DNA from 3 places in the Mesorhizobium sp. M2A.F.Ca.ET.039.01.1.1 genome. Region 2 is predicted to be linked to each of the others. Evidence: predicted binding sites of a transcription regulator. Region 2 holds the regulator's gene; each other region holds the start of a gene.
What was found. Region 2 encodes PhoB, which activates phosphate uptake and scavenging genes when phosphate is short. Its sites were predicted from a motif close to TGTCATNNANCTGTCAT; they were not measured.
Positions count from the first base shown of each region.

Region 1 (10,164 bases), on a different contig from region 2:
AGAATCGCTCCGGTCGGTCGCACAGTCATTGTCAGGCGGCCTGTGGTCAGACGGCCTGTCGTGGTGGTGCGGCCCGTGCGCAGGTGGGTTCGGCGCCCCTATTTTGGCGCTGTAATCGCGGGCGTAACATTAGGGGCGATTGTCACAGTCGCTGTGGCGGCGGTGGCGCCGCGGGCTCCTTCTCCTGATCTGTGCTGGTACTGGTCGAACAACGCCAGGACTAGAGGTTATTGGGACTATTGCGTGCCTCGTTGACGAAGCGAGCCAATCCTTCGCCAAGCGTATGGCTCTTCCACGATTGGTCTCGACCCGCCAGGAGCGGGCTTGATTCGATCTGAGGATCAAGACTTCCCACAAATACGCCAGAGCGCGGACGCCCGCCTCAGCTCGTATGCGCGACGAGCTTGTTCACCGTCTCGGGGAAGAAGTCGGGCGCCGAGTGGCGCTTGCCGAACATCATGTCGTATTGGATGAGCCGGAAATCGTTGATCTTCGGATCGATCTGCTTCTGCCGCGCCCAGTCCGGCGTCGCTTCGCCCGCGGGCGATAGCAGCAGGTTGCGGTCGACCACCCGGTAATGTTCGCGTAGCGCGCCGAGGAAGCCGGTGTAATAAGGATGCGTGATGCCGGCCGTGGTCAGGATGTGGTAGGGCAGGAAGGCCGGGCTCACCGCGCCCACGTTCTGCACCGGACCGGAGCGGTTCGACCAGATCACCAATGGCGTGTCGTGGTGCTCGAGCGCGGCGTCGCTAGGCTCCTTGCGAGGCGCGACATTGTCCTTGAGGAAGCCGGTTTCGACATAGACGGGTCCGAGCGGCGGCAGGTGGTCGCCGAAGAAGGCGATGATGGTCGGCCGCTGGCGCTTCTTCGCCCAGTCGATCAGCCGCTGCAGGCCATGATCCGCGTCGGCCGAGCCCTCGACGTAGGAAAGCAGCGATTCCCGCGCCCAGGAACTGATCGGCGCATCGACCGAATGCGTCGGATTGTAATAGCGGTAGGGTTCGTAAGGGCCATGGTTCTGCAGGCTGACGGCGAACAGGAACACCGGATCGTCGCTGGCGTCGGCCTCGCGGATGATCTCATCGGTCATGGCCGCGTCGGACGCCAGCGGCCCGCGCTTTTCCATCGGCGGCAGCGTCTCTTCGGAGCGGAAGTCGTTGAAGCCGAAATCGGCATAGACGGCGCCCCGGTTCCAGAACCAGTTGGTGCCGGGATGGATGGCGCGCGCCCGGTAGCCCTCGCTCTTCAGGAAGGTCGCCAGCGAGGGCGTCGGCGTGCGCACATATTGCTGGTAGGGGATCGAGCCGGCCGGCAGGAAGGCGTTGGAGAAGCCGGTCAGCGCCTCGAACTCGATATTGGCGGTCATGCCGCCGAACTCGGGCGAGAACATCGAGCCGGAGCGCAAGGCGCGCACGGTCGGGATCGGATCGGGCTTGATGCTGACGCCGGGCAGTCGCGTCGGATCCCAGAAGGATTCGCTCATCACCACCACGATATCCGGCTTCTCCTCCGGCACCGAAGCGGCGACGTCGGAGCGCTGGATCGCGTCCATCGCCTTTTGCGAATAGCCGGGCGGCGCCGAGACATGCGCCATCGGCACATTCATCGCGAAGGCCAGCGCAAAACCGTTCGAGGCGTAGTTTTCCTTCTGGTCCCACATGATCGGGATGATCTGCAGCCGGTCGCGCGTCCACGAGAAGGTGGCGTAATCCATGATCGATACGAAGAAGGCGAGCAGCGGCACGGCAAGCGCCAGCCGCGCCAGACGACCCTTGCGGCTGAGGATCGGCCCCCGCCGACGCCAGATCCGCCAGCCATAGACCAGCAGCGCCAGCCCGCCGACGATTGCCGCGGCCAGCATGATGGCCGTCCATGGCCGCTCGCGCACCAGAAGCGGCATCAGCGCCATGATCTGGCGGGCATAGAGGAAATCCGTCGGATAGAGCGGATCGCCGAGATAGTGCGATTTCTGGTGACCGACAAAGGCGAGCGCCAGCGTCAGCGGCGCCACGATCATCAGGCTCTGGTGGCTGCGGCCAATCACGGCGTCCAGCCCGACCAGCACCAGCGCGAAGACGATGATGGTGGTCCAGCCCGGCTTGAAGGGCTGCAGGAAGAAATCGACCGTGCCGAAGAAATCGCCGCGCACGATCCATTCGATCGCGAACACGAGAAGAGCGGAGACGAGAAGCGTCGCCAGGCCGTAGCGTACGGTCGGCCAAGGTCGCCCCGGCAGGTAGCCGGTGGACGGATCGTCTTCCAAAAATTGCGGCACGGGCTTGGCCGCGCCTTTCCTGATCCTTGCCACTCTACTTCCCCCGGCCACGCAACACGCCTTCCACGCACGTCACGGCTCTGTCATCAAAATGTCACGCAAAGCTAGCGCCTGTGGCGGAAATAAGAAGAGCCAGCAAAGTAAACGTGAGCGGTTTTCATCAGGTGTGATCGCCAAAAAGCCTTTTGGAACAGGGAGTCAGTCGGGTTTTCCGGCTGAAAGACGGGTTAAAGGGATGCCCGCGGGCTTGACTTGGCTGTGCGCCTTGCGCCAGAGGCAGGGAAAAATCAGGCTCTGGAGACACCAAAAATGGCCGTCGCATTCACCTTTCCGGGACAGGGCAGCCAGGCCGTCGGCATGGGCAAGGACCTCGCCGATCAATTCCCGGAAGCGCGCCGCGCCTTCGAGGAAGTGGACGCCGCGCTCGGCGAAAACCTGACGAAACTGATCTGGGAAGGCCCGGAAGAGACGCTGACGCTGACCGCCAACGCCCAGCCGGCGCTGATGGCGGTGTCGCTGGCGGCGATGCGGGCGCTCGAAGCGCGCGGCTTCTCGCTGAAGGACAAGGTGGCCTATGTGGCGGGCCATTCGCTGGGCGAATATTCCGCGCTTGCCGCGGCCGGCTTCGTTTCGGTCGGCGATGCTGCGAAGCTGCTGCGCACCCGTGGCAACGCCATGCAGGCGGCGGTACCCGCCGGCGAGGGCGGCATGGCGGCCATCATCGGGCTGGAGCAAGCCGATGTCGCAGCGGCCTGCGCGGAAGCGGCCAAAAGCTCCGTCTGCCAGGTTGCCAACGACAATGGCGGCGGCCAGCTAGTGATTTCAGGCGCCAAAGCGGCGGTCGAGCTGGCGGCGAAGCTGTGCACCGAAAAGGGCGCCAAGCGGGCGCTGATGCTGCAGGTTTCGGCCCCCTTCCACTCGGCGTTGATGGCGCCGGCGGCCGACATCATGCGCGAGGCGCTGGCGAGCGTGGAAAAGCAGGCGCCGGTGGTCCCGGTCGTCTCGAACGTGACGGTGACGCCGACCAGCGACCCGGACGAGATCGCCCGCCGGCTGGTCCACCAGGTGACCGGCCGCGTGCGCTGGCGCGAGACGGTGGAATGGTTCGGCGCCAATGGTGTCGCCACGCTTTACGAGGTCGGCGCCGGCAAGGTGCTGTCGGGCCTGGCGCGCCGCATCAACCGCGACATCGCCACCGGTGCCATCGGCACGGCGGCGGAGGTAGAGGCGGCGCTGGCGGCGCTCGCCTGACAGGCTGGCGATTTGACGGCACCTGTGCCAAGGGTGCCCCTCTGAGATCAGGAGAGAAAAATGTTCGAACTGACCGGCCGCAAGGCGCTCGTCACCGGCGCATCGGGAGGCATCGGCGAGGCGATCGCCAGGGTGCTGCACAGCCAGGGCGCCATCGTCGGCCTGCACGGCACGCGCGTGGAGAAGCTGGAAGCGTTGGCAGGCGAGCTTGGCGACCGCGTAAAGCTGTTTCCGGCGGATTTGACCGACCGCGACGCGGTGAAGGCGCTCGGCCAGAAGGCGGAGGCGGATCTCGAAGGCGTGGATATCCTGGTCAACAATGCCGGCATCACCAAGGACGGCCTGTTCATGCGCATGTCGGACGCCGACTGGGACAGCGTGATCGAGGTGAACCTTACCGCCGTGTTCCGGCTGACCCGCGAGTTGACCCATCCGATGATGCGCCGCCGCCATGGCCGCATCATCAACATCACCTCCGTGGTCGGCGTCACCGGCAATCCCGGCCAGACCAATTATTGCGCCTCCAAGGCCGGCATGATTGGCTTTTCCAAATCGCTGGCGCAGGAGATCGCCACCCGCAACATCACCGTCAACTGCGTCGCCCCGGGCTTCATCGAATCGGCCATGACCGACAAGCTCAACGACAAGCAGAAAGAGATGATCATGGCCGCCATCCCGACAAGGCGCATGGGCACCAGCGCCGAGGTCGCGTCCGCGGTTGCCTACCTCGCTTCCAATGAGGCGGCTTATGTCACCGGCCAGACCATTCACGTGAATGGCGGCATGGCAATGATCTGACCGGCCAAGCCCCGGACGCCTGTGAAAACAGCCATTTCGGCTTGGACGCCCGGCATTTTTCGTGTAATGCGGCCCGCAACCCGGCGGTTCGGGCAAAAACCGGTCCTGCGGCGTTGCGTTGCCCGCAAGACCATCTTTCAGCTTGATTAGCGGCATTCCGCCCGCTAACGAAGATCGACAAACATAAGACGAGGATTGCCCAAATGAGTGACACCGCAGAGCGCGTCAAGAAGATCGTCATCGAGCATCTCGGCGTCGATGCCGACAAGGTGACGGAGCAGGCGAGCTTCATCGACGACCTGGGCGCGGACAGCCTCGACACGGTCGAACTCGTCATGGCGTTCGAAGAAGAGTTCGGCGTCGAGATTCCGGACGATGCCGCCGAGACCATCCTCACCGTCGGCGACGCCGTGAAGTACATCGACAAGGCCTCGGCCTGAGTTCTTTCGCAGGCATAATCGGGGAGGACCTGCGATGAGGCGTGTCGTCGTCACGGGCCTTGGCCTGCTTTCGCCGTTTGGCATGGGCGTCGAGCATAGCTGGCGGGAATTGCTTTCCGGCCGCAGCGCCTGCCGCCGCGTCACCGAGTTCGAGGTGGACGATCTTGCCTGCAAGATCGCCCACATCATCCCGCGCGGCGACGGCTCGAATGGCACCTTCAATCCGGAGGCCGTGCTCGAGCCTAAGGAACTGCGCAAGATCGGCGACTTCATCCTTTACGGCATCGCGGCCGCCGACGAGGCGCTGGCCGATTCCGGCTGGAAGCCTGAGACGCATGTGGACCAGTGCGCCACCGGCGTGCTGATCGGCTCAGGCATAGGCGGCATCGACGGCATCGCCGAAAACGCGATGATCCTCAAGGATCGCGGCCCGCGCCGCATCAGCCCGTTCTTCATTCCCGGGCAGATCATCAATCTGGTCTCTGGCCAGGTCTCCATCCGTCACGGCCTGAAAGGCCCGAACCACGCGGTCGTCACCGCCTGCTCGACCGGCGCGCACGCCATCGGCGACGCGGCTCGGCTGATCATGTGGGGCGATGCCGACGTCATGGTGGCGGGCGGCGCCGAGGCGCCGGTCACCCGGCTGTCGATCGCGGGCTTCGCCGCCTGCCGCGCGCTCTCCACCGACCGCAACGATGCGCCTGAGACCGCTTCGCGTCCCTATGACCGCGACCGTGACGGCTTCGTCATGGGCGAGGGCGCCGGCGTCGTCGTGCTGGAAGAGCTCGAGCACGCAAAGGCGCGCGGCGCCAAGATCTATGCCGAAGTCACCGGCTACGGACTAACCGGCGACGCCTACCACATCACCGCTCCAGCCGAGGACGGCGACGGCGCCTTCCGCTGCATGACGGCGGCGCTGAACCGGGCAAAGCTTTCCCCGGCCGATGTCGACTACATCAATGCCCATGGCACTTCGACCATGGCCGACACGATCGAGCTTGGCGCGGTCGAGCGCCTGGTCGGCAATGCCGCCTCGAAGATCTCGATGTCGTCGACCAAGTCGTCGGTCGGCCATCTGCTGGGCGCCGCGGGCGCCGCGGAAGCGATCTTCTCGATCCTTGCCATCCGCGACAACATCGCTCCCGCTACCATCAATCTCGACAATCCGGAACGCGAGACGGCGATCGATCTCGTGCCGAACAAGCCGCGCCAGCGCCAGATCGACGTCGCGCTGTCGAATTCCTTCGGTTTCGGCGGCACCAACGCCTCGCTCGTGTTCCAGCGTTACAACGGCTGAGCAGCACCGGAGCGGCCCCGGGAGGAGTGCACGGTTCCACCCGGCATTGCTCCGAGACAGACAGCTAATCGGCAGTCCGCCAACTGCCGTCATTTTTGCCAAATTCGCCCCTAGCCTTGCGCCGGGGGATTCGTTGCAAGATCAGACGGCAGGGCGTCATGAACACTAATCCGAGCGACGGGGAATTCGGGCGGCAAGGCGCGAAGGGCCCGATCGTGCCGAAGACCGCGGCCGAGGCGTTGCGTCCGGAAGCCGGCACGCCGCCGCCGTCGAAGCGCTCGCGCGCCTCGCGCAGCCAGGTCGTGGTGTTCCTGAATTTCTTCCTGTCCATTGCGATCCTTATCGTGCTGGCCTCGGGGGCCGCGCTCTATTTCGGCATGCAGGCTTTCGTCGAGCCCGGCCCGTCCGCCAATGGCGACACCTTCATGATCAAGCCCAACACCGGCGTGCAGGAGATCGCCGATCAGCTGGAACGCCGCAGCCTGATCAACGATGCCCGCATCTTCCGGCTCGGCGTGCGCGCCACCGGCAATGAATCGGCGCTGAAGGCCGGTGAATACGCCATCAAGCCGCGCGCCTCGATGCGCGACATCATGGAGCTCTTCAAGAGCGGCAAGTCGGTGATGTACTCGCTCACCATTCCCGAAGGGCTGACGGTCGAGCAGGCATTGCAGCGCGTGGCCGATCAGGAGGCGCTCACCGGCGACATGCCGGCGACCTTGCCGCCCGAGGGCAGCATCGCCACCGACACGTTGCGCTTCACCCGCGGCGCCACCCGCCAGCAGATGGTCGACAAGCTCGTCGCCGATCAGAAGAAGCTGGTCGAGGACGTCTGGTCGCACCGCGCGCCCGACCTGCCGATCGCCAATATCGATGATTTCGTCACGCTGGCGTCGATCGTGGAAAAGGAAACGGGCCGGAGCGACGAACGCTCGCGCGTTGCCGCCGTCTTCCTCAACCGGCTGGCCAAGGGCATGCGGCTGCAATCCGACCCGACCATCATCTACGGCCTGTTCGGCGGCAAGGGCAAACCCGCCGACCGGCCGATCTATCAGTCCGACCTCGACAAGCAGACGCCCTACAACACCTATCTGGTCAAGGGCCTGCCGCCGACGCCGATCGCCAACCCGGGCCGCGCGGCGCTCGAAGCGGTCGCCAATCCATCGAAGACCAGCGATCTCTATTTCGTTGCCGACGGCAATGGCGGCCACGTCTTTGCCGCGACGCTGGAAGAGCACAACCAGAATGTCGCCCGCTATCGGACGCTGCAGAAGAAGCAGGCGGACGCCGCCGCCAAGGCTTCCGGCCAGACGACGGCCCCGCCCGCTCCCGATGGCGGCGACGCCGGCGACAATGGCGACAGCGGCGAAAACGGCGACGCGGGCGGCGACGCGGCTCAATAAGCATGCCGCACGCGTCCTTTGACGCGACGCCATATTCATGTTTTGAGGGGGCGCCGGCCGATCGTCCGGCGATTTTTAGAGCAATTCCAGGAAAAGTGTGAGCGGTTTTCCGTCCGGAATTGCGTAAAAACAAAGAGATAGAGTGGTTCGCCGTTTCCGTGAAACGGTGAAACGCTCTAGGGCGTGTAGCGCCGGGCCGCTTGCGTTGGCCTGCCACAGGGGATGACAGGCACAATGAACCTGCAAAGCATGACCGGTTTCGCGCGGTCCGCCGCCGAGAGCGAGGGCACCTCGATCGCCTGGGAGGTGAAATCGGTGAACGGCAAGAGCGCCGAGGTTCGGCTGAGGTTGCCGCAGGGTTTCGACCGGCTGGAGACCTCTGTCCGGCAGACTGTTCAGAAGCGTTTCGCGCGCGGCAATTTCCAGGCGACATTGACCGTCGGCCGCGCTGCTGCCAGGCAAGCCCAGCCGGTGGTTAACGAGGCGTTCCTCAAGGATCTGGCGGGACTGGCGAAGCGCTTGCAGGAGCAGTTCGGCACCGAGCCCGCCACCGCCGACGGCCTGCTCTCGCTGCGCGGCGTGCTCGACATTCCCGAGGCGATGGAGACCGAGGAGGAGCGCGCCGCTCTTGACGCCGCGATCCTGTCGGCGCTCGAGGCAGCGCTCGCCGGGCTGGAACAGGCGCGGCAAGGCGAGGGCGCGGCACTTGGCGCGCTGCTTTCCGGCCATATCGACGCGATCGAGGCGTTGACGCTGAAGGCCGAAGCCGATCCGTCGCGGGAGCCGGCGGCAATCCGCGAGCGCATCACGGAGCAGGTACGCCTGTTGATGGATGCCTCGGCCAATCTCGATGCCGTCCGGCTGCATCAGGAGGCGGCCTTCCTCGCCACCAAGGCCGACATCCGCGAGGAGATCGACCGGCTGAAGACGCATGTCGCTTCGGCGCGGACGCTGCTCAAAGGCGGCGGTGCGATCGGCCGCAAGCTCGATTTTCTGGCGCAGGAATTCAATCGCGAATCGAATACCTTGTGCTCCAAGTCGAACGCCGCCGCGGTCACCGCGATCGGGCTGGAGCTCAAGGCGGTGGTCGACCAGTTTCGCGAACAGGTCCAGAATCTGGAGTGACGGGAATGGTTGCCAAGGAACCGACGGCTGCCAGGGATCTGGGATCCCGGATCCGCCGCCGCGGATTGATGCTGGTGCTGTCGTCGCCGTCGGGCGCCGGCAAGTCGACGATCGCGCGCAACCTTCTGGAGAGCGATCCAAGCCTCGAGCTTTCGGTCTCCGTCACGACAAGGCCTCGCCGCGGTTCGGAGATCGAAGGCGTCCACTATCATTTCCGCTCCATGCGCGACTTCGAGCGGCTGCGCGATTCCGACGCGCTGCTCGAATGGGCCGAGGTGCACGGCAATTGCTATGCGACGCCGCGCGAGCCGGCGGAAATCGCGCTGGCCGAAGGCCGCGACATGCTGTTCGACATCGACTGGCAGGGCGCCCAGCAGCTCAAGGAGAAGATGCGCGCCGACATCGTCTCGATCTTCATCCTGCCGCCGTCGATGAAGGAATTGAAGGCGCGCCTGAAGCGACGCGCCGAGGACCAGGAATCCGTCATCGAGACCAGGCTGAAGAACGCTCGCCTGGAGATCGAGCATTGGAAAGAATACGACTTCGTCATCGTCAACGACGATCTCGACCGCGCCTTCGCCGAGGTCCGCGCCATCGTTGCTGCCGAGCGTCTGCGCCGCGACAGGCGGCCTGGCCTGTTCGACTTCATCTCGGGATTGCTGGACGAGAAGACGGAGTAGGCAGCCTTTCCTTCTCCCCGTTTTACGGGGAGAAGGTGGCCCAAAGGGCCGGATGAGGGGCAGCGCCGGCCTGTGGCGGCTCGCGAAGCGCAAAGGTCAGTCAGACGACCCTCACTTGCCACCCGCCGCCTGCCGTCTCGCGGCAAAATGCGCATTGGCTTGATCGTCGGGAATGTGGGTTCCAGTGGTGGCGTCGGCGGTCAAACGGCGTTCGTCAGCCGGACAAACTCTTCCACGCTCAGCGTTTCCGCCCGCCGCGTCGGGTCGATGCCGGCCCGTGTCAGCAAAGCCTCGCCGCCCAGGCTCTTCACGCTTTGCCTCAGCATCTTGCGGCGCTGGCCGAAGGCCGCCTCGGTGACACGGCCGAGCTTCTTGCCGTCGACGGGCAGGGGAGACGGGCGCGGCACCAGATGCACGACGGAGGAGGTGACCTTGGGCGGCGGCGTGAAAGCCTGCGGCGGCACGTCGAAGGCGATCCTCGCCTCGGTGCGCCAGCCGGCCAGTACGCCGAGCCGGCCATAGGCGTCGCTGGCTGGACCCGCCGTGATGCGCTCCGCCACCTCGCGCTGGAACATCAGCGTCATCGACTGGTAGAAGGGCGGCCAGTCGTTGACCGTCAGCCAGCGGATCAGAAGCTCGGTGCCGATATTGTAGGGCAGGTTGGCGGCGATCTTCACCGGCCCGCCATTCGCCGTACCGGCAAGCGCGGCAAAATCCGTTTTCAGCGCATCGCCGGGAATGACCTCCAGGCGACCGGGATAGTGGCTGGAAACCTCAGCCAGCGCTTCGAGGCAGCGCTCGTCGCGCTCGATGGCGATCACGCGCCGCGCGCCGTTGAACAGCAGCGCCCGCGTCAGCCCGCCCGGGCCGGGACCGACCTCGATCACGGTCGCCT
Region 1 is NZ_RZRY01000125.1:1,547-11,710, reverse strand. It holds gene EOA24_RS12590 (LTA synthase family protein) at 383-2,308, opposite strand; gene fabD (ACP S-malonyltransferase) at 2,585-3,526, shown strand; gene fabG (3-oxoacyl-[acyl-carrier-protein] reductase) at 3,587-4,324, shown strand; gene EOA24_RS12575 (acyl carrier protein) at 4,528-4,764, shown strand; gene fabF (beta-ketoacyl-ACP synthase II) at 4,799-6,061, shown strand; gene mltG (endolytic transglycosylase MltG) at 6,220-7,464, shown strand; gene EOA24_RS12560 (YicC/YloC family endoribonuclease) at 7,699-8,589, shown strand; gene gmk (guanylate kinase) at 8,595-9,269, shown strand; gene rsmA (16S rRNA (adenine(1518)-N(6)/adenine(1519)-N(6))-dimethyltransferase RsmA) at 9,470-10,164, opposite strand, start outside.
Region 1: a site for PhoB is predicted at 2,357-2,373, ahead of EOA24_RS12590 (LTA synthase family protein). Genes of this name have one in related genera too.

Region 2 (10,164 bases):
GTTCAGCAATCTCAGCCTTATGGTCGATTCGATGCCGATCGGCGTCATCGTTGTCGATGCCGAATTGCAGGTCGAGGTGATCAACCGGGCCTTCTACGACTTCTGGGAGGTCGATCCGCGGCGCGCTCCAGCCGGCATCTCTTTTCGCGACCTAATGGAAGCCACTCGTGCCGCCGATCCGTTCGGCGGCGAGGAGCGGAACTGGCAAAGCCATGTGGCCGAGCGGGAATCCGAAATCCGCGCCGGCGCCGCAGGCTCCAGGCATTTGCCGCGCAGCGACGGCCGTACGCTGATCGCCTCGCTGGCGCCGCTTCCGGGCGGCAAGCGGCTGATCTCCTATGTCGACATCACCGACGTGAAGCAGCGCGAGACCGAGGCCGAGGACGCGCGCAGGAACCTCGCCACCGTCCTGGAGTCGCTGCCGGCGGGCGTCATCATCTACGACCGCGACGACCGCTTCGTCTTCGCCAACCGCAAGCTGCAGGACACGCTGCCGGCGCTGAAGCCGGCCTGGCAGCCGGGCCGCACATTCCGCGAGGCGTTGTCTCTCGGCCATTCGGTCGGCTATTTCCGCTCGAGCGGCGACACTGAAATCGACGGTCTGTACGGCATCGACACCGAGCGCTGGCTCGACGCCATGCTCATGCGGTACCGTTTGCCAAATTCCGCCTACGAGCGCCTCAACGCCGACGGGCGCTGGTACCAGGTCTATGACATGCGCACCGATGACGGGACGTTCATCGGCGTGCGTGTCGATATCACCGACATCAAGGTCCGCGAAAAGGCGCTGCGCGACTCCATGCGCCAGATCGACCTCTACCGGCACGTGATGGATGAGCTGCCGGTGGCGGCCTTCATCAAGGCCGACGATCTCAGCATGGAATTCGTCAACAAGGCCTGGTGCGCGCTGACTGGATTCGCCAAGGACGAGGTGCTCGGCAAGACGGATCGCGAGCTTTTCGCGTCGGAAGAGGCGGACGGCTTCAGCAATGACGATACCGAAGTCGTGGCAACCGGCGCGGGGCGCGAGGTCGAGGAGGCTGTCACCCATCGCGACGGCACCGTGCGGCAGCTTATGACGCGCAAGAGCCGGCTGGTGGCCATTGACGGGTCGGTGCATCTGGTCGGCTCCAGCACCGACATCACCGACGTCAAGGCGCGCGAGCAGGCGCTTCGGCAGAGCATGAGCGAGAACGAGGTGTTCCGCAGCCTGATCGACAATGTGCCGGTGTCGATCTACGCCAAGCGTTCGGACCTCAGGCAATTCTATGTCAACAAGGGCTGGTGCGATCTCACCGGCTTCAGCAAGGAAGAGGCGATCGGCAAGACCGACGTCGAGATATTCGGCGCCGACGGCGAAGCCTTCGTCGCCGGCGACCTTGCCGTGCTGCGCACCGGCGAAACTCAGGAGATCGAAGAGACGGTGGTGCTGCCGGACGGCAGCGTCAGGCACCAGTTCGCGCGCAAGGGCGCGATGATCGCCTCCGACGGCTCGCTCTATCTCATCGGCTCCACCACCGACATCACCGAGCTCAAGCAGCGCGAGGCCGAGCTCAGCGAAGCACAGCGGCGCGCCGTGCTCGCCGACCGGGCCAAGTCGGAATTCCTCGCCAATATGAGCCACGAGATCCGCACCCCGATGAACGGGGTCCTTGGAATGGCAGAGCTTTTGGCAAAGTCGGACCTCGATCCGAAGCAGAAGACGTTCACCGACATCATCGTCAAATCCGGCAACGCGCTGCTCACCATCATCAACGACATCCTCGATTTCTCCAAGATCGACGCCGGCCAGCTGGTGCTCGACCCGGCGCCGTTCAATCTGGCCGAGGCGATCGAGGATGTGGCGACGCTGGTCTCGACGCGCGCCAAGGAGAAGGACCTCGAGCTCATCGTGCGCATCCAGCCGGGGCTCGAAGGCCAGTTCGTCGGCGATGTCGGCCGTGTCAGGCAGATCGTCACCAACCTGCTCGGCAACGCGGTGAAGTTCACTGATGAGGGCCATGTGCTGGTCGACGTGACAGGCGAGCGGGTTCCCGCGGGAACGAAGCTCACCATTTCCGTGACGGATACCGGCATCGGCATTCCCGAGGACAAGCTGAAGGTGGTGTTCGAGAAGTTCAGCCAGGTCGATACCTCCTCGACCAGGCGGCACGAAGGCACCGGGCTTGGCCTCGCCATCACCTCGCGGCTGGTCGAGATGATGGGCGGCGAGATCGGCGTCGACAGCGCCGAGCGCAAGGGCTCGACCTTCTGGTTCACGGTCACGCTGCCCCGGGCCGAGCAGGGCGGGCAGCGCATCACACCGGTCGACGTCACCGGCGCGCGCGTGCTCGTCGTCGACGACAACGCCGTCAACCGCTCGATCCTGAGCGAGCAGATGGCGTCGTGGACGTTCGATGCCTGCGCGGCCGAAAGCGGCGCCGAAGGGCTTAAGGTGCTGATTGCCGCCGCCGCCTATGGCGTGCCGGTCGATTGCGTCGTGCTCGACTATCAGATGCCGGGCATGACCGGCGCCGAGATGGCGCGCATCGTGCGCAACACGGCGGGCCTGGCGCATACGCCCATCATCATGCTGACCTCGGTCGACCAGTCGCTTGCCAACACGACCTATCGCGACCTCGGCATCGATGCGCAGCTGATCAAGCCGGCGCGCTCCTCCGTCCTTCTGGAAACGCTGGTCGCGACCATCCAGCGTCATCGCCACAGCAGCGCCGCGGCACGACCCGCCGTTGGCGGCAGCCTATCGCAAGCCGCGCCGGCGCAGACGGCGACGTCGGACCGCGCCATGCTGCAGCCGCCGCCCGTGCGTGCGCGCCAACGCCCGGCCGAAGCCGAGCGCGGGCTCGACATCCTCGTTGCCGAGGACAATGAGGTGAACCAGATGGTGTTCACCCAGATCCTTGGCGAGACCGGCTACCGCTTCGAGATCGTCGGCAACGGCCGCAAGGCGCTCGATGCTTTCGGCAAGCTCAATCCGCGCATGATCCTGATGGACGTGTCGATGCCGGAAATGAACGGGCTGGAAGCAACAGGCGCCATTCGCAAGCTCGAGCAGGACATGGGCACGCATGTGCCGATCGTGGGCGTCACGGCGCATGCGCTGAAGGGCGACCGCGAACGCTGCCTCGAGGCCGGCATGGACGATTACCTGCCGAAGCCGATCAGCCCGCGGGCGCTGCTCGAAAAGCTCGAGCGCTGGCTGGGTTCGGATATCGAGACCCGGCGCAGCGCGGGTTAAAGCGAATTTAGCCGGCAGGCGGGCGCAAGGCGTTGACGTATGCGTATGGTGCGATCGCACCATATCAAAGCAAACGCCAAGCTCTGACAATCGTAGCATTGATTCCGCTCTTCGGTTACGGGCGGGAGCAGCGACCGCCAACAAGAAACAGCGTCGACTCTACCCCAACGGACCTGTTTTCGGCGATGGCCACGCCATGATCCGCTCTGGCATGCAGGCAACGCGCTCTCGTCCGGATTTTATTTCCCGGCGGCCGCGATCCGGCCGCCGGGATAATTTTTGATTCAAAAGTCAGACAAGTCGCTGATTCCCGCGGCAAACTCCGGCCGACCCGCAGAGACCGCCGGAAGCCCTTCCGAGCATCCCCGTTCAGGCGTTACCGGGCTGACACGAAACTGTCATGCGACTGTAATAATCGAAGTCTATTGCGCTCACCGGGCGCCGATAGAACGGGTGCCGAAAGACCATCTTCCGAACAGGAGTAGGCCACATGAGACATTTCATCCGCTCTGCGGCCGTTGCGATTGCAATGGCTGCGGCATCAACCCTTAGCATCTCCGCCGCGATGGCAGCCGATATCTCCGGCGCCGGCGCCACCTTCCCCTATCCGATCTATGCGAAGTGGGCCGACGCCTACAAGAAGGAGACCGGCATCGGTCTCAACTACCAGTCGATCGGCTCCGGCGGCGGCATCAAGCAGATCAAGGCCAAGACGGTGACCTTCGGCGCTTCCGACGCGCCGCTGAAGGGCGAGGATCTCAACTCCACCGGGCTCGCGCAGTTCCCGATGGTGATGGGCGGCATCGTTCCGGTCGTCAACCTCGAAGGCGTCAAGCCGGGCGAGCTGGTGCTCGACGGCCCGACGCTGGCCGACATCTTCTCCGGCAAGATCACCAACTGGAACGACGAAGCGATCAAGAAGCTCAACCCGGACGTCAAGCTGCCCGACCAGGCGATCGCGGTCGTGCACCGTTCGGACGGCTCGGGCACCACCTTCAACTTCAGCTACTATCTGGCCGACGTCAGCGCCGACTGGAAGTCGAAGGTCGGCGTCAACACCGCGCTCGAATGGCCGGTGGGCATCGGCGCCAAGGGCAATGAGGGCGTCGCCAACAACGTCTCGCAGACCGGCGGCGCGATCGGCTATGTCGAATATGCCTATGCCAAGCAGAACAAGCTGACCTACACCGACCTGATCAACAAGGACGGCAAGAAGGTCGAGCCGACCGCCGCCGCCTTCTCGGCCGCCGCGGCCAATGCCGACTGGAACTCGCAGCCGGGCTACGGCGTCATCCTGGCCAACCAGGCCGGCGCCGAAACCTGGCCGATGACGTCGGCCACCTGGATCCTCGTCTACAAGAAGCCCGACGATGCCGCCGCCACCGGCGAGGCGCTCAAGTTCTTCGCCTGGTCCTACGCCAAGGGCGACGAGCTGGCCGCCAGCCTGGACTATGTTCCGATGCCCGACGCGGTCGTGAAGAGCGTCGAGGAAATGTGGGGCAAGGATATCGTCGACGCGAACGGCAAGCCGCTCTATTCCGGCATGTAATCTGACGAACAAGGGAGGGCGCTTCCGGCGCCCTCCTGTCTCTTTCGAAATGCGAGGGGCTAAATGAGTGCCGTTTCCGAAGCCGCGACATCGTCCGCCATGCGGACCAGGGAAGCGACAGTGCGCCGCTTTGCCTTCACCGACATGGTCTTCCGGGCGGCTACGCGCGCTTCCGCCATCCTCGTGCTGGTTCTGCTCGGCGGGGTCGCCATCTCGCTGATCGCCGGATCGTGGGAAGCGCTGTCGAAATTCGGCATATCCTTCCTTTCGACCGAATCCTGGAACCCGGTCACCGAGAATTTCGGCGCGCTGGCGCCCATCTACGGCACTATCGTCACCTCGGCCATCGCCATCATCATCGCCGTGCCGATCGGCATCGGCATCGCCGTCTTCCTGACCGAGCTTTGCCCCCGCCCTCTCAGGCGCCCTATCGGCATCGCCGTCGAGCTTCTGGCCGGCATTCCCTCGATCATCTACGGCATCTGGGGCCTGTTCGTCTTCGCGCCCTTTCTGCAGACGACGATCCAGCCCTTCATCATCTGGCTCTTCAAGGGCATCCCCGGCCTCAACAGCCTGTTTGCCGGCCCGCCCTACGGCATCGGCCTGCTGACCTCCTCCCTGATCCTGGCCATCATGGTGCTGCCCTTCATCACCTCGATCACCAAGGACGTGTTCGACACGGTGCCGGCGGTGTTGAAGGAATCGGCATACGGTATCGGCTGCACGACCTGGGAGGTGACGCGGCGCGTGACCATTCCCTACACCCGCGTCGGCATCATGGGCGGCGTCATGCTCGGCCTCGGCCGCGCGCTCGGCGAGACGATGGCCGTCACCTTCGTCATCGGCAACGCGCATCGCATCAGCGCCTCGCTGTTCGCGCCGGGCACGACGATCTCGGCGACGATCGCCAACGAGTTCACCGAGGCCGATGGCGCGATCTACACCTCCTCGCTGGTGGCTCTCGGCCTGATCCTGTTCATAATAACCTTCATCATCCTGGCGCTCGCACGCTACATGCTGCTGCGCATCGATAGCCGCACGGGAGCCTGACCGATGGCGACTGCCGCATCAATTCACCAGAGCCGCAAGCGCAAGAATGCCGTGATGATGGCGCTGTGCGTCATCGCCGCCGGCATCGGCCTTGCCTGGCTGGCGCTGATCCTCGGCGCCCTGCTCTACAAGGGGCTCTCCGGGGTGTCGCTGGCCGTGTTCACCCAGATGACGCCGCCGCCGGGCGATGCCGGCGGCCTGCTCAACGCCATCTACGGCAGCATCGTGATGACCATCATCGGCATCTTCGTCGGCACGCCGATCGGCGTGCTGGCCGGCACCTACATGGCCGAGTATGGCCGCTTCTCGAAGCTCACCACGGTGGTGCGCTTCATCAACGACATCCTGTTGTCGGCCCCTTCGATCATCGTCGGCCTGTTCGTCTATGAGCTGATGGTGCGGCCGATGGGGCACTTCTCGGCCATCGCCGGCGCCGTCGCGCTGTCCATCCTGGTGATCCCCGTCGTGGTGCGCACCACCGAGGACATGCTGAACCTCGTGCCCAACGCGCTGCGCGAGGCAGGCACCGCCATCGGCGCGCCGCGCTGGGTGGTGATCCGCTCCGTCGCCTACCGCGCGGCGCTGTCCGGCATCGTGACCGGCATATTGCTGGCGATCGCCCGCATCTCCGGCGAGACGGCGCCGCTGCTCTTCACCGCGCTCAACAACCAGTTCTGGTCGAGCAATCTCAATGCCCCGATGGCCAGCCTGCCGGTGACCATCTTCCAGTTCGCTCTCAGCCCTTACGAGGAATGGCAGCAGCTGGCCTGGACGGGCGCACTCATGATCACCTTGACGGTTCTCGGGCTGAGCATCATCGCCCGCAGCCTAACCGGACGCAGAGAGGACAGATGAAACCGATGTTGTCCACCGACCTGAACGTAGCCGACACGACCGTCGAGAAGGCCAAGATCGAGGTCAAGAACCTCAACTTCTACTATGGCCAGTCGAAGGCGCTGAAGGACATCAACCTGTCGCTGCCCGAGCGCAGCGTGACCGCCTTCATCGGCCCGTCGGGCTGCGGGAAGTCGACGCTGCTGCGCGTCTTGAACCGCATCTACGAGCTTTATCCGAAGCAGAGCGCCGAGGGCCAGGTGCTGCTCGACGGCAAGAACATCCTCGATCGCTCGCAGGACCTCAACCTGCTCAGGACCAAGATCGGCATGGTGTTCCAGAAGCCGACGCCGTTCCCGATGTCGATCTACGAGAACATCGCCTTCGGCGTCAGGCTCTATGAGAAGATCAGCAAGGCCGAGATGGACAGCCGCGTCGAGTCGGCGCTGAAGCGCGCCGCACTCTGGAACGAGGTTAAGGACAAGCTCAACGCCAGCGGCCAGAGCCTCTCGGGCGGCCAGCAGCAGCGCCTTTGCATCGCCCGCACCGTCGCGGTGAAGCCGGAGGTCATCCTGCTCGACGAACCGGCCTCGGCGCTCGATCCGCTCTCGACCGCCAAGATCGAGGAGCTGATCGACGAATTGCAGGCCGACTACACGATCGTCATCGTCACCCACAACATGCAGCAGGCGGCGCGCGTGTCGCGGCAGACGGCGTTCATGTATCTGGGCGAGCTGGTGGAATTCGACCGGACCGAGAAGATATTCACCTCGCCCCGCGAGAAGCGCACCCAGGACTACATCACCGGCCGCTTCGGCTGAGCTCATACGAGGACAACATCATGGCCGAACATACCGTCGCCTCGTTCGACGAGGATCTGAGGCAGATCAGCCGGCTCATCAACGACATGGGCGATCTCGCCGGCTCCATGGTCGGCGGCTCGACCAGGGCCCTGCTCGAAAGCGACAATGCGCTGGCGCAGCGCGTCGTCTCCGACGATGCCATCATGGACGCGCGTCAGCGCGAGCTTGACGACCGCGCCATCACGCTGATCGCCAAGCGCCAGCCGATGGCGGACGATCTTCGCCACGTGGTCGGCTCGATACGCATGGCGGGCGACCTCGAACGCATCGGCGATCTCGCCAAGAACATCGCCAAGCGCGTCGGGTCAGTCGGCGTCAGCACCGCCCCGCGCGACCTCACGCATTCGATCGATTCCATGGCGCAACTGGTGCTGATCCAGGTCCAGGGCGTGATTCAGGAATATACGGTGGGTGATGCCACGGCGCTGGCCAAGCTTCGCAACGACGACGAACGCATCGACGTCAAATACACCTCCGTCTTCCGCGAGCTGTTGACCTACATGATGGAAGATCCGCGCAACATCACCGCTTGCACTCATCTTCTGTTCTGCGCCAAGAACCTCGAGCGCATCGGTGACCATGTGACCAACATCGCCGAGAACGCCTATTATGTGCTGACCGGCACGCAATTGCCCGCCAACCGTCCCAAGCAGGACGAGACGGCAATGTCGGCGCCGGCCGCCTGACGGAAAAGGTTACCCCGATGATCGCGCCACGCATCATGGTGGTGGAGGACGAGGAGCCGCTGGGGGTGCTGCTTCGCTACAATCTCGAATCCGAGGGTTACCAGGTGGAAGTGGTGACCCGCGGCGACGAGGCCGAAATCCGCCTTCAGGAAAATGTTCCCGACCTGCTCGTGCTCGACTGGATGGTGCCGGCGGTCTCCGGCATCGAGCTCTGCCGGCGTCTCAGGATGCGGCCCGAGACCGAGCGGCTGCCGATCATCATGCTGACCGCGCGCGGTGAAGAAAGCGATCGGGTTCGAGGTTTGTCCACCGGCGCCGACGACTATCTGGTCAAGCCGTTCTCGACGCCGGAGTTCATGGCGCGCGTCAAGGCGCTGCTGCGCCGCGCCAAGCCGGAGGTGCTGTCCAGCGTGCTCAAGGTCGGCGACATCGTGCTCGACCGCGAATCGCACCGCGTCTACCGCAAGAAGAGCGAGATCAGGCTGGGCCCGACCGAGTTCCGCCTGCTCGAGTTCATGATGCGGCATCCCGGCCGCGTGTTCTCGCGCAGCCAGCTACTCGACAATGTCTGGGGCGAGACGATCTATATCGACGAGCGCACGGTGGACGTGCATGTCGGCCGCCTGCGCAAGGCCGTCAACAACGGCCGCATGCCGGACGTCATCCGCACCATCCGCGGGGCGGGTTATGCAATCCGGGAAGACTAGGGATATGCTGATATTCAGGTGAGGCCGGCCTGCGAATGGCGGCTTCCTGCGCTTCCGGTACTCACGTACCAAAAAGTACGCTCCGTTCCGGTTCTCGGAACCCACCATTCTCGACTCGGCCTGACCTGAATCTCAGCATATCCCGGCGCTTGAGCTTGCGGCTTATGCGACGTGCTTGCCCGCTCTTGCCTGGACACCCGGCGCGAAGATCTCCTGATCGACGAAGGTCAGCGCGCGGGTGGCGCAGCCTTCGCGGATCAGCGGCAGCTCGTTCGGCTCGGTGTCGAAGGAGATCGAGCTCGAGTGCTGGCCGCCGGCGGTCTGGGCGATCGCCTCCCTCAGCGCCGGCTCGATCAGGTCGAAGGCGGCCGCGCTGACGCCGACCATGGCGACCGGCGCCGGGTCGATGAGGGCGAACAGGCTGCCAAGACCGAAGCCCAGCGCCTCGCCGGCCCGACGATAAGCTTCCCGTTCGGGGCCGTCCTCCTGCCGGGCCTTTGCGGCCAGCGCGCGCATGTCGGCGTCGCCGATGTCGGTCGGCGCGGCGTCCTCGCTTATCCCCATGGCGCTGCGCCAGATGGCGTAGTTGCCGGCATAGGCCTCGACGCAGCCGCGGCGGCCGCAGCGGCAAAGCGCGCCGCCCGGACGATGGATCATGTGGCCGAACTCGCCGCCGGAGGAATGCGTGCCGGTGAACAATTCGCCCTTCAGCACCAGGCCCATGCCGATGCCGTGCGAGAGCAGGATGGCTATGAAATTGTCGCGATAGCGCTCGGGATCGCGCCATCGCAGCGCCACCGCCATCATGTTGCAGTCGTTCTCCATGGTGGCGGGGATGCCGAATTCCCTCTCCAGGATGTCGGCGAACGGAATGTCGGTCAGCGGCGTGATCGGCGACCATAGCATGGCGCGCGCGTGGGAATCGGTGATGCCTTGAATGCCCATGGCGATGCGGGCGACGCTGCCCACGTCGAGATCGGGATCCTGCAGCCGGCGCCGGACGATCGCCAGGCACTCGCCGATCAGCTCGTCGCGCGGCATGACGAGCGTGTCCAGGCGCCGCTGTTCCTCGGCGATCACCTGGCCGGCATAGTCGATGACGGCGACCGACAGGAAGTTCAGCGACAGCACCACCGTCAGCACCGCGGCGGCTTCGGGATTCAGCGCCAGGCCGATCTGCGGCCGGCCGCGTTTCAACGCCGTCGGCTCGCTGGCCTTGCTCTCGGTGAGGATGCCC
Region 2 is NZ_RZRY01000097.1:1,693-11,856, forward strand. It holds gene EOA24_RS10575 (PAS-domain containing protein) at 1-3,238, shown strand, start outside; gene pstS (phosphate ABC transporter substrate-binding protein PstS) at 3,729-4,787, shown strand; gene pstC (phosphate ABC transporter permease subunit PstC) at 4,851-5,837, shown strand; gene pstA (phosphate ABC transporter permease PstA) at 5,841-6,692, shown strand; gene pstB (phosphate ABC transporter ATP-binding protein PstB) at 6,689-7,492, shown strand; gene phoU (phosphate signaling complex protein PhoU) at 7,513-8,220, shown strand; gene phoB (phosphate regulon transcriptional regulator PhoB) at 8,238-8,927, shown strand; gene EOA24_RS10610 (ROK family protein) at 9,090-10,164, opposite strand, start outside.

Region 3 (10,164 bases), on a different contig from region 2:
GCTCGACACGCTGCGCAAGGAGCTCACCGGCAAGAATGTCGGCCTGCAGGTCTCGACCACCGAGGCGACCTTCGCCGACAAATATCTGAAGGACGTCGCCAACGTCCATGAATACAAGACCACCGACGAGCACGACCTCGACCTGATGGCGGGCCGCATCGACGTGGCCTTCGCCGACACCACCTATTTCCTCGGCACGCTGGCCAAGCCCGACGCCAAGGACCTGGAATTCGTCGGGCCGCAATTCAAGGGTGGTCCGATCCTCGGGCCGGGCATCGGCGCCGCCTTCCGCAAGAGCGACAAGGACCTGCAGGACATTTACAACAAGGCACTCAAGGCCGCGCTCGACGACGGCTCGGTGTCAAAATACTCCATGCAGTGGTTCAAGATCGACATTACCAAGTGATGTCGCAACGGGAGCAGCCAAGGCTGCTCCCGTTTTGCACTGAGACAAGGAACCGTCGCCGGGAAGGAAGGCGTACGTGGAGTTTCTCAACGATCTGCAGGCGCAGTTTTCGACGGCCTATGAGCTGCTGGCCGCCGGCTGGGGCGTGCAACTGCTCTGGGGCATCGCCTGGACGCTCGCCGTCACCGTCGTCTCGATGCTGATTGGTGCTGCGCTGGGCTCACTGGTGGCTGCGGCCAAGCTCTCGCATCGCGGCGGATTGAGGTTCATCGGCGAGAGCTACACCACCGTCTTCCGCGGCGAACCGGAACTTCTGATCATCTACCTGTTCTACTATGGCGGCACGCAGGTGCTGACCGGTGTGGCGCGGTCGACCGGATCGATCGGCTCGACCGACATCCTGAACATGCCGAGCTTCCTCGGCGGCGTGCTTGCGGTCGGCATCATTTCCGGCGCCTACCAGGCCGAGGTTTTTCGCGGCTCGTTCCTGGCGATCCACCGCGGCGAGCTGGAGGCGGCGCGCGCCTACGGCATGTCGGCCTGGCTGCGGTTTCGCCTCGTGATCGTGCCCCAGGTGCTGCGCCTCGCCGTGCCGGGGCTGGGCAATGTCTGGCAATTGACCATCAAGGATTCGGCGCTGATCTCGGTCACCGGCGTCGCGGAGCTGATGCTCACCGCGAACAAGGCCGCGCGTTCGACGCATCATTCGCTGCTTTTCTACACGGTCGCTGGCATCCTTTACCTGGTGATGACCTCGATCTCGACGCCGATCTTCGAAAAGGCCGAGCGTTACACCTCGCGCAGTTTCACGCGGCCGAAGTGAGGTGGCGGTGGATCTCGACTTCTACCTTCCCACCATGTGGAGCGTGCTGAAGGCGCTGCCGCTGACGCTCGAGATCTGGTTCTTCGGCATCGCCTTCGGGCTGATCATCGCCACCGGCCTGACCTGGCTGCGGGCTTCCGGCTACAGATTGGGCGAATATTTCACCCGCGCCTATGTCTTCATCTTCCGTGGCTCGCCGCTTCTGGTGCAGCTCTATTTGATCTATTTCGGCCTCTCCCAGTTCGACTTCGTCCGCCACAGCTCGATCCTGTGGCCGATCCTGCGCGATCCGATGTATTGCACGATCGTCGCTATGGCCTTGAACACGGCCGCCTATGAGAGCGAGATATTCCGCGGCGCGCTGCGGGCGGTGCCGGTCGGACAGATCGAGGCGGCCAAGGCGTTCGGCATGTCGGCCTTCACCCGTTTCCGCCTCGTCACGCTCCCGATCGCGCTGCGGCTCGCTCTGCCGGCCTATTCGACCGAAATCATCCTGATGACCAAGGCGACCGCGCTCGCCTCGGTGGTCACGATCATGGAGATGATGGGAACGGCGCAGAAGATCCAGCACGACACGTTCCGGCCGATCGAGGTGCTGACCTGCGCCGGCGTGATCTACCTGCTGCTCAACCTGTCGATCGCCCGGCTGTTCGCCTGGGTCGAATACCGGCTGTCGCCGCATCTGCGGCCGCCGCCCGAGCAGAGTCAGCAAATCAAACCCGTACCGGAGGTGTTGTGATGTCGGCAAATGTCGCCGCTGCCGCGAAAGCAGCACCGTCCTCCGGAGTGACGCCTGCCATCAGCGTCAAGGACCTGCGCAAATGCTTTGGCGATCACGAGGTGCTCAAGGGCATTTCGCTGGAAGCCCACAAGGGCGACGTGATTTCCATCCTCGGCTCCTCCGGGTCCGGCAAGAGCACGATGCTTCGCTGCATCAACCTGCTGGAGACCCCTGACTCCGGCGAGGTGCGGGTCGACGGCGAGCTGATCAAGATGAAGCGAAGCCGCGACGGCCATCAGATGCCGGCCGACATCCGCCAGGTGGAACGGATTCGCGCCAACCTCGCCATGGTCTTCCAGAGCTTCAATCTCTGGTCGCACATGACCGTGCTGGAAAACCTCGTCGCCGCGCCGACGCATGTTTTGAAGCGGCCGCGCGCCGAGTGCCTGGAGCAGGCCGAGGCCTTGCTGAAGCGCGTCGGCATATGGGAGCGCCGCAACTACTATCCGCCGCATATGTCGGGCGGCCAGCAGCAGCGCGCGGCAATTGCCCGCGCCCTGGCGATGAACCCCAAGGTGATGCTGTTCGACGAGCCGACATCGGCGCTCGATCCGGAACTGGTCGGCGAGGTGCTGCGCGTCATGCGCTCGCTTGCCGAGGAAGGGCGCACCATGCTCGTCGTCACCCACGAAATGGGCTTCGCCCGCGACGTGTCGAGCAAGGTGATGTTCCTGCACAAGGGCGAGGTGGATTCGGTCGGCGAGCCGAAGGAGATGTTCGCCAGGCCGCCGACGCCGCAGTTCAAGCAGTTCATCGCCAACTTCAACAAGTAGGCGCCTCTCCTTCTCGGATCGGCGCGAAGCGCCGAGACGGATGAGGGGTGTTCCAGCTGGGCAATGGCGTTCGCCTGGCAGCACCGTTGTGCCCAACCGCCAGCGCTTCATTCCTTCCAGCACCCTTCATCCGGCCGCTTCGCAGCCACCTGCTCCCACAAGGGGGAGAAGGGAAGGCGCTTAAATCATGTCCGACAGACCGGAAAACGCCATCGCCTTGCGCAGCACCTCGGCGAAGCGTTCGCCGGCGAGCTCCTTGTCGCCGCTGTTGTCGATCGAGGTGACGTCCGGCCCGGTCAGCTTGACGCTGGCGCTGCGCGCCAGGCGGGCAAGCACTTCGCCGCGCGATTCGCGGCCGCGCGCCGCCAGCCGCTCGGCGAGGATCTCCGGCGTGGCGGTGATCTCGACCACGGCCAGGTTGGCGTAGCGTTCGCGCAGCGCCGGGATGACCGCGCGGGAGACATTCGCCACGGCGACATGGCCGTTCGCCACGGCCCAGTCGACATCGGCCGGCAGGCCGTAGCGCAGGCCGTGCGCGTCCCAGCACAGCGAGAAGGCGCCGTCTGCCTCGGCTTCCGCGAAGGCGGCATCCGCCAGCGTGTCGTGATCCTCGCTTGCGGTGTCACTTGGCCGGGTGATGACGCGGCGCACGATTTCCAGCCGCGTCTCACCGGCAAAACGCTGCTTGGCGTAGCCGATCACCGTATCCTTGCCGGCACCGCTCGGGCCGACCACCGCGACGAAGACGCCGTTGCGGATCGGCAGGCTATCGGCCAGCTCGCGCTCGATGAGGGCCGAGACCATCATGCGACCCGGCGGCCCTGGCGCCACACGGTGCGCACGACCGGCACATGGTCGTCGACGCGCACGCGCACCAGATCGGCGCGGCGGCCAGGCTCGATGACGCCGCGGTCGGCGAGGCCGACCGCTTCGGCCGGGTTCTTCGAGACCATCGCTACAGCCTGGGGCAGCGAAATCCCTTCGACGACATCGCCGAGGAAGAAGGCCGACTGGATCAGGCTGAAGGGGATGTAGTCGGACGACAGGATGTCGAGCAGGCCGTCGGCGGCAAGCGTGCGCGCCGAGACATTGCCGGAATGCGAGGCGCCGCGCATGACGTTCGGCGCACCCATCAGCACGCCGAGACCCGCCGCCTTGGAGGCCTTGGCCGCTTCTTCCGTCGTCGGGAACTCGGCGACGCGCACGCCCTGCTCGATCGCCTCGTCGACATGGCCGGCGGTTGCATCGTCATGGCTGGCCAGCACGATGCCGCGCTCGCGGCAGGCGGCCGAGATGAAAACCCGGTTCGGGCCGGAATTGCGGGCCGATTCCGCCATTCGCTTCTCGCAGAATTTCTGGAAGTCGCGGTCGGTCAGCTTCAGCTTGCGCTGGTAGTAATAGGCATAGGTCTCGAGATTGACGAACTGGCGCTGTCCGGGCGCGTGATCCATCAGCGAGGCGAGCTTCACCCTGTCGTCAGTCTCGAAATTGGCGAAAGCCTCGAGGCAGTCCGGCGCCGAGACCTCGCAGCGCAAATGGATGAAATGGTCGGCCCTGAGCCGATCCTGGCGCACGCTATCTTCGATCGCATCGGCCAGCTTGCGCACATCGTCGGATTTCAGGTCGGCGTCCTCGTCCATGCCGACGCGCAGGGCGTCGAGCACGGTGGTGATGCCGGCGGTCGCCACCTGGGCATCATGGGCAAGCACGGCGGCGATCGGGTTCCAGCGCACTTTCGGGCGTGGCGCGTAATGCCCTTCGAGGTGATCGGTGTGCAGCTCGACGAGGCCCGGGATGATGTAGTCGCCGCCCATATCCTCGCCGGTGCGGGCAGCGCCCGGCTCGACGGCGGCGATCAGGCCGTCGCGCAACAGAAGCGAGCCCTCGACGATCTCGTCGGGCAGCACGATGCGGGTATTGGTGAGAACGGTTTCGGCGGTCATCTCAGGCGGTCCTATCTCGAGCGGTCGGCAATCAAATCAAGCTGTCTTGCGGGCCTGGCCACGGCCAAGCGCGTGGTGCGAAAGCACCATGAACGGGGCGCCAGGCTCGCTTTCGACGAACAAGGTCAGCGCATCGACCGGCACCGGCTGCCGCAGCACGTCGGCGAACAGGCCGTCGATCGCCGCGCGAAGACGCGGGCTCTCCTCCGGCCCGACGCGCCCCGACAGCGTCATGTGGAAGCGGAACGTGTCGAAGACGTAAGGATAGCCCCATTGGCAGAGGTTGCGGAACTCGTCCGGCTTCAGCGCATCGGGGCTGCGTCGCTCGATCTCGGCCTCGGTCAGCGGCGCCCGGAAACTGTCGAAGGCGCGCACCACCTCGCCGGCGAAGTCGTTGAGCGGCGCGAACCGCGTTTCCGGCACCAGCGCGAAGAAGCCGTCGATCTGCCCGACGACCAGACGCGGGATGACGACAGGCGGCGTCGCCTCGGCGAAAGCGTCGAGCGCGGCCCGCAGCGAGGCTTCGGTCTCGTTCGGCGCCAGCCGGAATGGCGCCTTCAGCGTCGCATGGAACCCGTAGCGCCTGGCCGAGGCGGTGTGGAAGGCGACTTCCGCGGCAGACAGATCGCCGACGGCCTCCACCGGCCGCGTCGCCGCCCCGAATGGGTCACGGCCCAGCCAGTTGGCGGCAATGCGCGCCAGCTTCTCGTCCTGTTCCGGTGTGTAGTAGATGGCGTATCGCATCGGCGTTCCTCGTCAAGCGCGCCGCGCCCGAAGGATCATGCGACGCGCTTCAAGTCATTGTCTTGGCAAGTCGTGGGTCCCAAAACGCCAAGGCGTTTGCGGCGACATGCACCGGAACCGCTGCCATAGGTGATTTCCATGACGGATTGACGAAGCTTTCATGGGTTTTCGAAGGCAAGTCCAGCCGCAAGCTCGTTAGCCGACGATTTTTCCGGGCTGGACCAATGCGCGGTCAGGCCTTCATCAGCCATTCGTGCTCGGCCGCGTTGTGGAATTTCCACCTCCGCTTCGGTCCGGCCATGACGTTGAGATAATAGAGGTCGTAGCCGTGGCAGGCCGCGCAGGGGTGATAGCCCTTCGGCACCAGCACGACATCGCCGTCCTCGATCGCCATGGCCTCGTCCAGCTCGCGCACGCCGTTGCGGTCGGCGTCGGTGTAGACGCGCTGGAAGGCAAAACCCTGCGGCGGGTTGAGGCGGTGATAGTAGGTCTCTTCCAGGTAGGATTCGGCCGGCAGATTGTCCTGGTCGTGCTTGTGCGGCGGGTAGCTGGACGTGTGGCCGCCGGGCGTGATGACCTCGACCACCAGCAGCGAATCCGCCGGCTTGCCCTCGGGCAGGATGTTGGTGACGTAGCGCGTGTTGGTGCCCTTGCCACGTACCTCCTGGCCGAGATCGTCCGGCCCGATGACGCGCACCGGCAGGCCGCCGCCGAGGCCCGGCGCCGAGCAGACGGCGAGTTCCAGCTCGGTGTCGGCGGTCACCGACCATTCGGTGCCTTGCGGCACATAGACCGACCACGGCTTGCCTTCGAAAGGCGACATGCGCTCGCCGAGCAGGCCGAGATCCTTGCCGCCGGCGGTCGCCTTGCCCTTGCCGGTAACGAAGACCAGGCAAACCTCGCGGTCGCCCGTCTTGCCGGACGCCGTCTCGCCCACCTTCAGCCGATGCAGGTCGAACCCGACATAGGTCCAGCCGGCGCTTTGCGGCGTGACATGCGCGACATGGCCGTGGCCCCTGTCGGCCTTGACGATGAGTTTCGACATTTTGTCTCTCCTGTCCTTGTTCGCTCAGCGGGCTGGCGACCCAGAGATTTCACCAGCTGAGGAATCCGGCGCAAACCTTCGGTGTTGGCCGTGGCCTCTAAACTTCGTCATCCTAGGGCGAAGCAGGAGCGAAGCTCCGTCGCGGAGACCCTAGGATCCATGCCGTTACCTCAGACGTGGAATGCCAGCGGAGCAGAATTCTGCACCGTTGCAACACTTCAAAGTCATGGCATGGATCCTAGGCCTGCGCTGCGTCGCTGCGCTCCTTGCTCCGCCCTAGGATGACGAAGCGAGGTGCGTTCCGGCCAATCGCCGACGTATGCGATCTATGACGCACGCAGCACCCGATCCGCAAAAACGTCCGCGCCATGGCTTCCGCCTCATTCCTTCGGCTCGGCCGGAGGCTTCGCCTCCTCCGCCGGCTTGTAGAGATAGAAAAACTGCCACACCGCATAGCCGGCGAAGCCGAGCGCGATGATGCCCCAGAACGGCGTGCCGGAGGCGAACTCGATCGCCGACCAGATCAGGCAGACCGCGACGACGGCGATGCGTCGCCACAACGGCCGGAAGAAGGGATGCTCATAGTCTTTCATCACGCCAATCCAGGATTTGCCCAAAGCGCAACGGATAAACCGGGCGCTGGACCAGATCCACCGTTCAGGCCGGAAACCCTTGCGTCTCCACCGTGTAGCCGGCGGCTGTCATCACTCGCATCAGCTCCTTGTGGCCGACCTGGGCCATCTTGAGCGGCGGGTTCTTCTTAGGATCCTGTTCGGCTTCCACGACGAACCAGCCTTCATAGCCATAATCGGCGAAACGCTGAACGATGGCGCCGAAATCGAGCGAGCCGTCGCCCGGCACGGTGAAGGCGCCGAGCGCCACGGCATCGAGGAAGGACTGTTTGGAGCGGTCGAGCCCCTCGATCACACCCATGCGCACATCCTTCAGATGGACATGGTTGATGCGCTTGTAATGGTTGTCGATGGCGCGCAGCACATCGCCGCCGGCAAAGGCGAGATGGCCGGCGTCGAGCAAAAGCGGGATGCCTTCGCCGGAGTTGCGCATGAAGGCATCGAGCTCCGGCTCGGTCTCGACCACAGCGGCCATGTGATGGTGGTAGGAAAGCGGCATGCCCTGCTCCGCGCACCATTCGCCGAATTCGGTGACGCGCCGGCCATAGGCCTTCATCTCGTCGTCCGAAAGTTTTGGCTTGGTGGCCAAAGGCTTCGAGCGGTCGCCCTGGATCGAACGGCCGACCTCGCCATAAACGATGCAGGGCGCGTCGACCGCCTTGAACAGGTCGATCATAGGCTGGATGCGGTCCTTGTTCTTCGCCAGGTCCTCGTTGACCAGCGTGCCGGAGAACCAGCCGCCGCAAAGGGTGACGTCGGCCTCCTTCAGGATCGGCAGCATCACCTTGGGATCGTTGGGGAAGCGGCGGCCCATCTCCATGCCGGTGAAGCCGGCCGAGCGCGACTGGCGCAGGCACTCCTCCAGCGACACGTCGTCGCTCAGTTCCACGAGATCGTCGTTCCACCATGCGATGGGAGACATGCCCAGTTTGGCTTTCAAGTCGTCACTCCAATGTCGGTTCGTTCCTACCCTCCCCCTTTGTGGTGAGGGTCGCTGCGAAGCAGCGGGGAGGGGGCAGCGCCGACCCCCACCCGGACCTTCGGTCCGACCTCCCCACAAGGGGGAGGTAGGGGATCTGCGCTGTCAGCTTCAATCTCCGATCTTCTGCATTTGACGCTTTTCTTCGTAGACTTTGCGCGCTGCGTTCACTTCGCGTCGCGCCGAGACCTCCGGCACGGCGACGTCCCACCAGTGGCCGCCGGCCTCGGTCGAAACCAGCGGATCGGTGTCTATGACCAGAACGGTCGTCCTGTCGTTCTTCTTCGCCTTGGCCAGCGCCGTTTCCAGCTCGGCGATCGACGCCACCTTCTCGGCGATGGCACCCATGCTTGCGGCATGCGCGGCGAAATCGACATCGGGCAGCACCTCGTGGCGCGCGTCCTTCAAGAGATTGTTGAAGTTGGCGCCGCCGGTCGCCATCTGCAGCCGGTTGATGCAGCCATAGCCGCGATTGTCGAGCAGCACGATGGTGAGCTTCAGGCCAAGCATCACCGAGGTGGCGATCTCGGAATTCATCATCAGATAGGAGCCGTCGCCGACCATGACGACGACCTCCTGATCAGGCTTGGCCATCTTGGCGCCGAGCCCGCCGGCGATCTCGTAACCCATGGTCGAGAAGCCGTATTCCCCATGATACGAGCCGGGAGCGCCCGCCTGCCAGAGTTTGTGCAGTTCTCCCGGCAGGCCGCCAGACGCATTCAGCAGCGTCACGCCCGAGCCCATGGCGCGCTGCACGGCGCCGATCACCTGCGCATCGGAAGGGTAGGCGGCGTTGGTCGAAGCCGTCACCTTGGCGGCGGCGGCCTGCCACTCCGTCTTGCCCTTCAGTGCATTGTCGGTCCAGGCGGCGGGCGCCGTCCAGCCCTTCAGCGCCGCGGCCAGTTCGGAAAGCCCTTCGCCGGCGTCGGCGACCAGCGGCAGCGCCCAGTGCTTGCCCGCATCAAAGACTTGCGTGTTCAGCCCGATGATGGTGCGGCCGGCATTCTTGAACAGCGCCCAGGAACCGGTCGTGAAATCCTGCAGCCTGGTGCCGACGGCGAGCACGACGTCGGCCTCCTCCGCCAGCCGGTTGGCGGCCGAGGTGCCGGTCACGCCGACCGCCGCCATGTTGAGCGGATGATCGTCAGGCAGCGAGGACTTGCCGCCCTGGGTCTCGCAGACCGGGATGCCGGCGCCCTGCACCAGCTTCGCCAGTTCATCGGAAGCCTGCGAATAGAGCACGCCGCCGCCGGCGATCACCAGCGGCTTCTTCGCCCCTTTCAGCGCCGCGACGGCGGCCGCAAGCTCGTTGCGGTCGGGGCGCAGCCGCCGTGGCGTCCAGATCCGTTCGGCGAACAGGCTTTCCGGATAATCATAGGCCTCGGCCTGCACGTCCTGGCAGAGCGACAGCGTCACCGGGCCGCATTCGGCTGGATCGGTCAGCACCTGCATCGCGCGGTTGAGCGCCGGGATGATCTGCTCCGGCCGCGTGATGCGATCGAAATAGCGCGACACGGGCCGGAAGCAGTCGTTGACGCTCGCCGTGCCGTCGGAGAAATCCTCCGCCTGCTGCAGCACCGGGTCGGGCAGGCGGTTGGCGAACACATCGCCGGGCAGGAACAGGACGGGCAGCCGGTTCACATGCGCCAGCGCCGCCGCGGTCACCATGTTCAGCGCGCCGGGGCCGATCGAAGAGGTCGCGGCCATGAAGCGGCGGCGGAAATTCGCCTTGCCATAGGCGATCGCCGCATGCGCCATCGCCTGCTCGTTATGGGCGCGGAAGGTCGGCAGTTCGTCGCGCACCTGGTAGAGCGCCTCGCCGATGCCGGCGACATTGCCATGGCCGAAGATTGCCCACACGCCGCCGAAGATCGGCACCGTCTTGCCGTCGAGCTCGGTCATTTGCCGGCTGAGAAAGCGGGTCAGTGCCTGCGCCATCGTCAGGCGAACGGTCTTCGTCATTGTCGTTTCCTCCGGCTTTCGTTGACGCCGTTTTCTTATGCTGCCCGTTTCTTATGCTGCTTTACGGCCGCGCGCG
Region 3 is NZ_RZRY01000028.1:7,435-17,598, forward strand. It holds gene EOA24_RS04655 (transporter substrate-binding domain-containing protein) at 1-406, shown strand, start outside; gene EOA24_RS04660 (ABC transporter permease subunit) at 483-1,229, shown strand; gene EOA24_RS04665 (ABC transporter permease) at 1,237-1,968, shown strand; gene EOA24_RS04670 (ATP-binding cassette domain-containing protein) at 1,968-2,783, shown strand; gene phnN (phosphonate metabolism protein/1,5-bisphosphokinase (PRPP-forming) PhnN) at 2,964-3,590, opposite strand; gene EOA24_RS04680 (alpha-D-ribose 1-methylphosphonate 5-triphosphate diphosphatase) at 3,587-4,726, opposite strand; gene EOA24_RS04685 (DUF1045 domain-containing protein) at 4,763-5,470, opposite strand; gene iolB (5-deoxy-glucuronate isomerase) at 5,703-6,515, opposite strand; gene EOA24_RS04695 (DUF3329 domain-containing protein) at 6,896-7,108, opposite strand; gene iolE (myo-inosose-2 dehydratase) at 7,173-8,087, opposite strand; gene iolD (3D-(3,5/4)-trihydroxycyclohexane-1,2-dione acylhydrolase (decyclizing)) at 8,238-10,088, opposite strand; gene iolC (5-dehydro-2-deoxygluconokinase) at 10,140-10,164, opposite strand, start outside.
Region 3: a site for PhoB is predicted at 5,609-5,625, ahead of EOA24_RS04685 (DUF1045 domain-containing protein). Genes of this name have one in related genera too.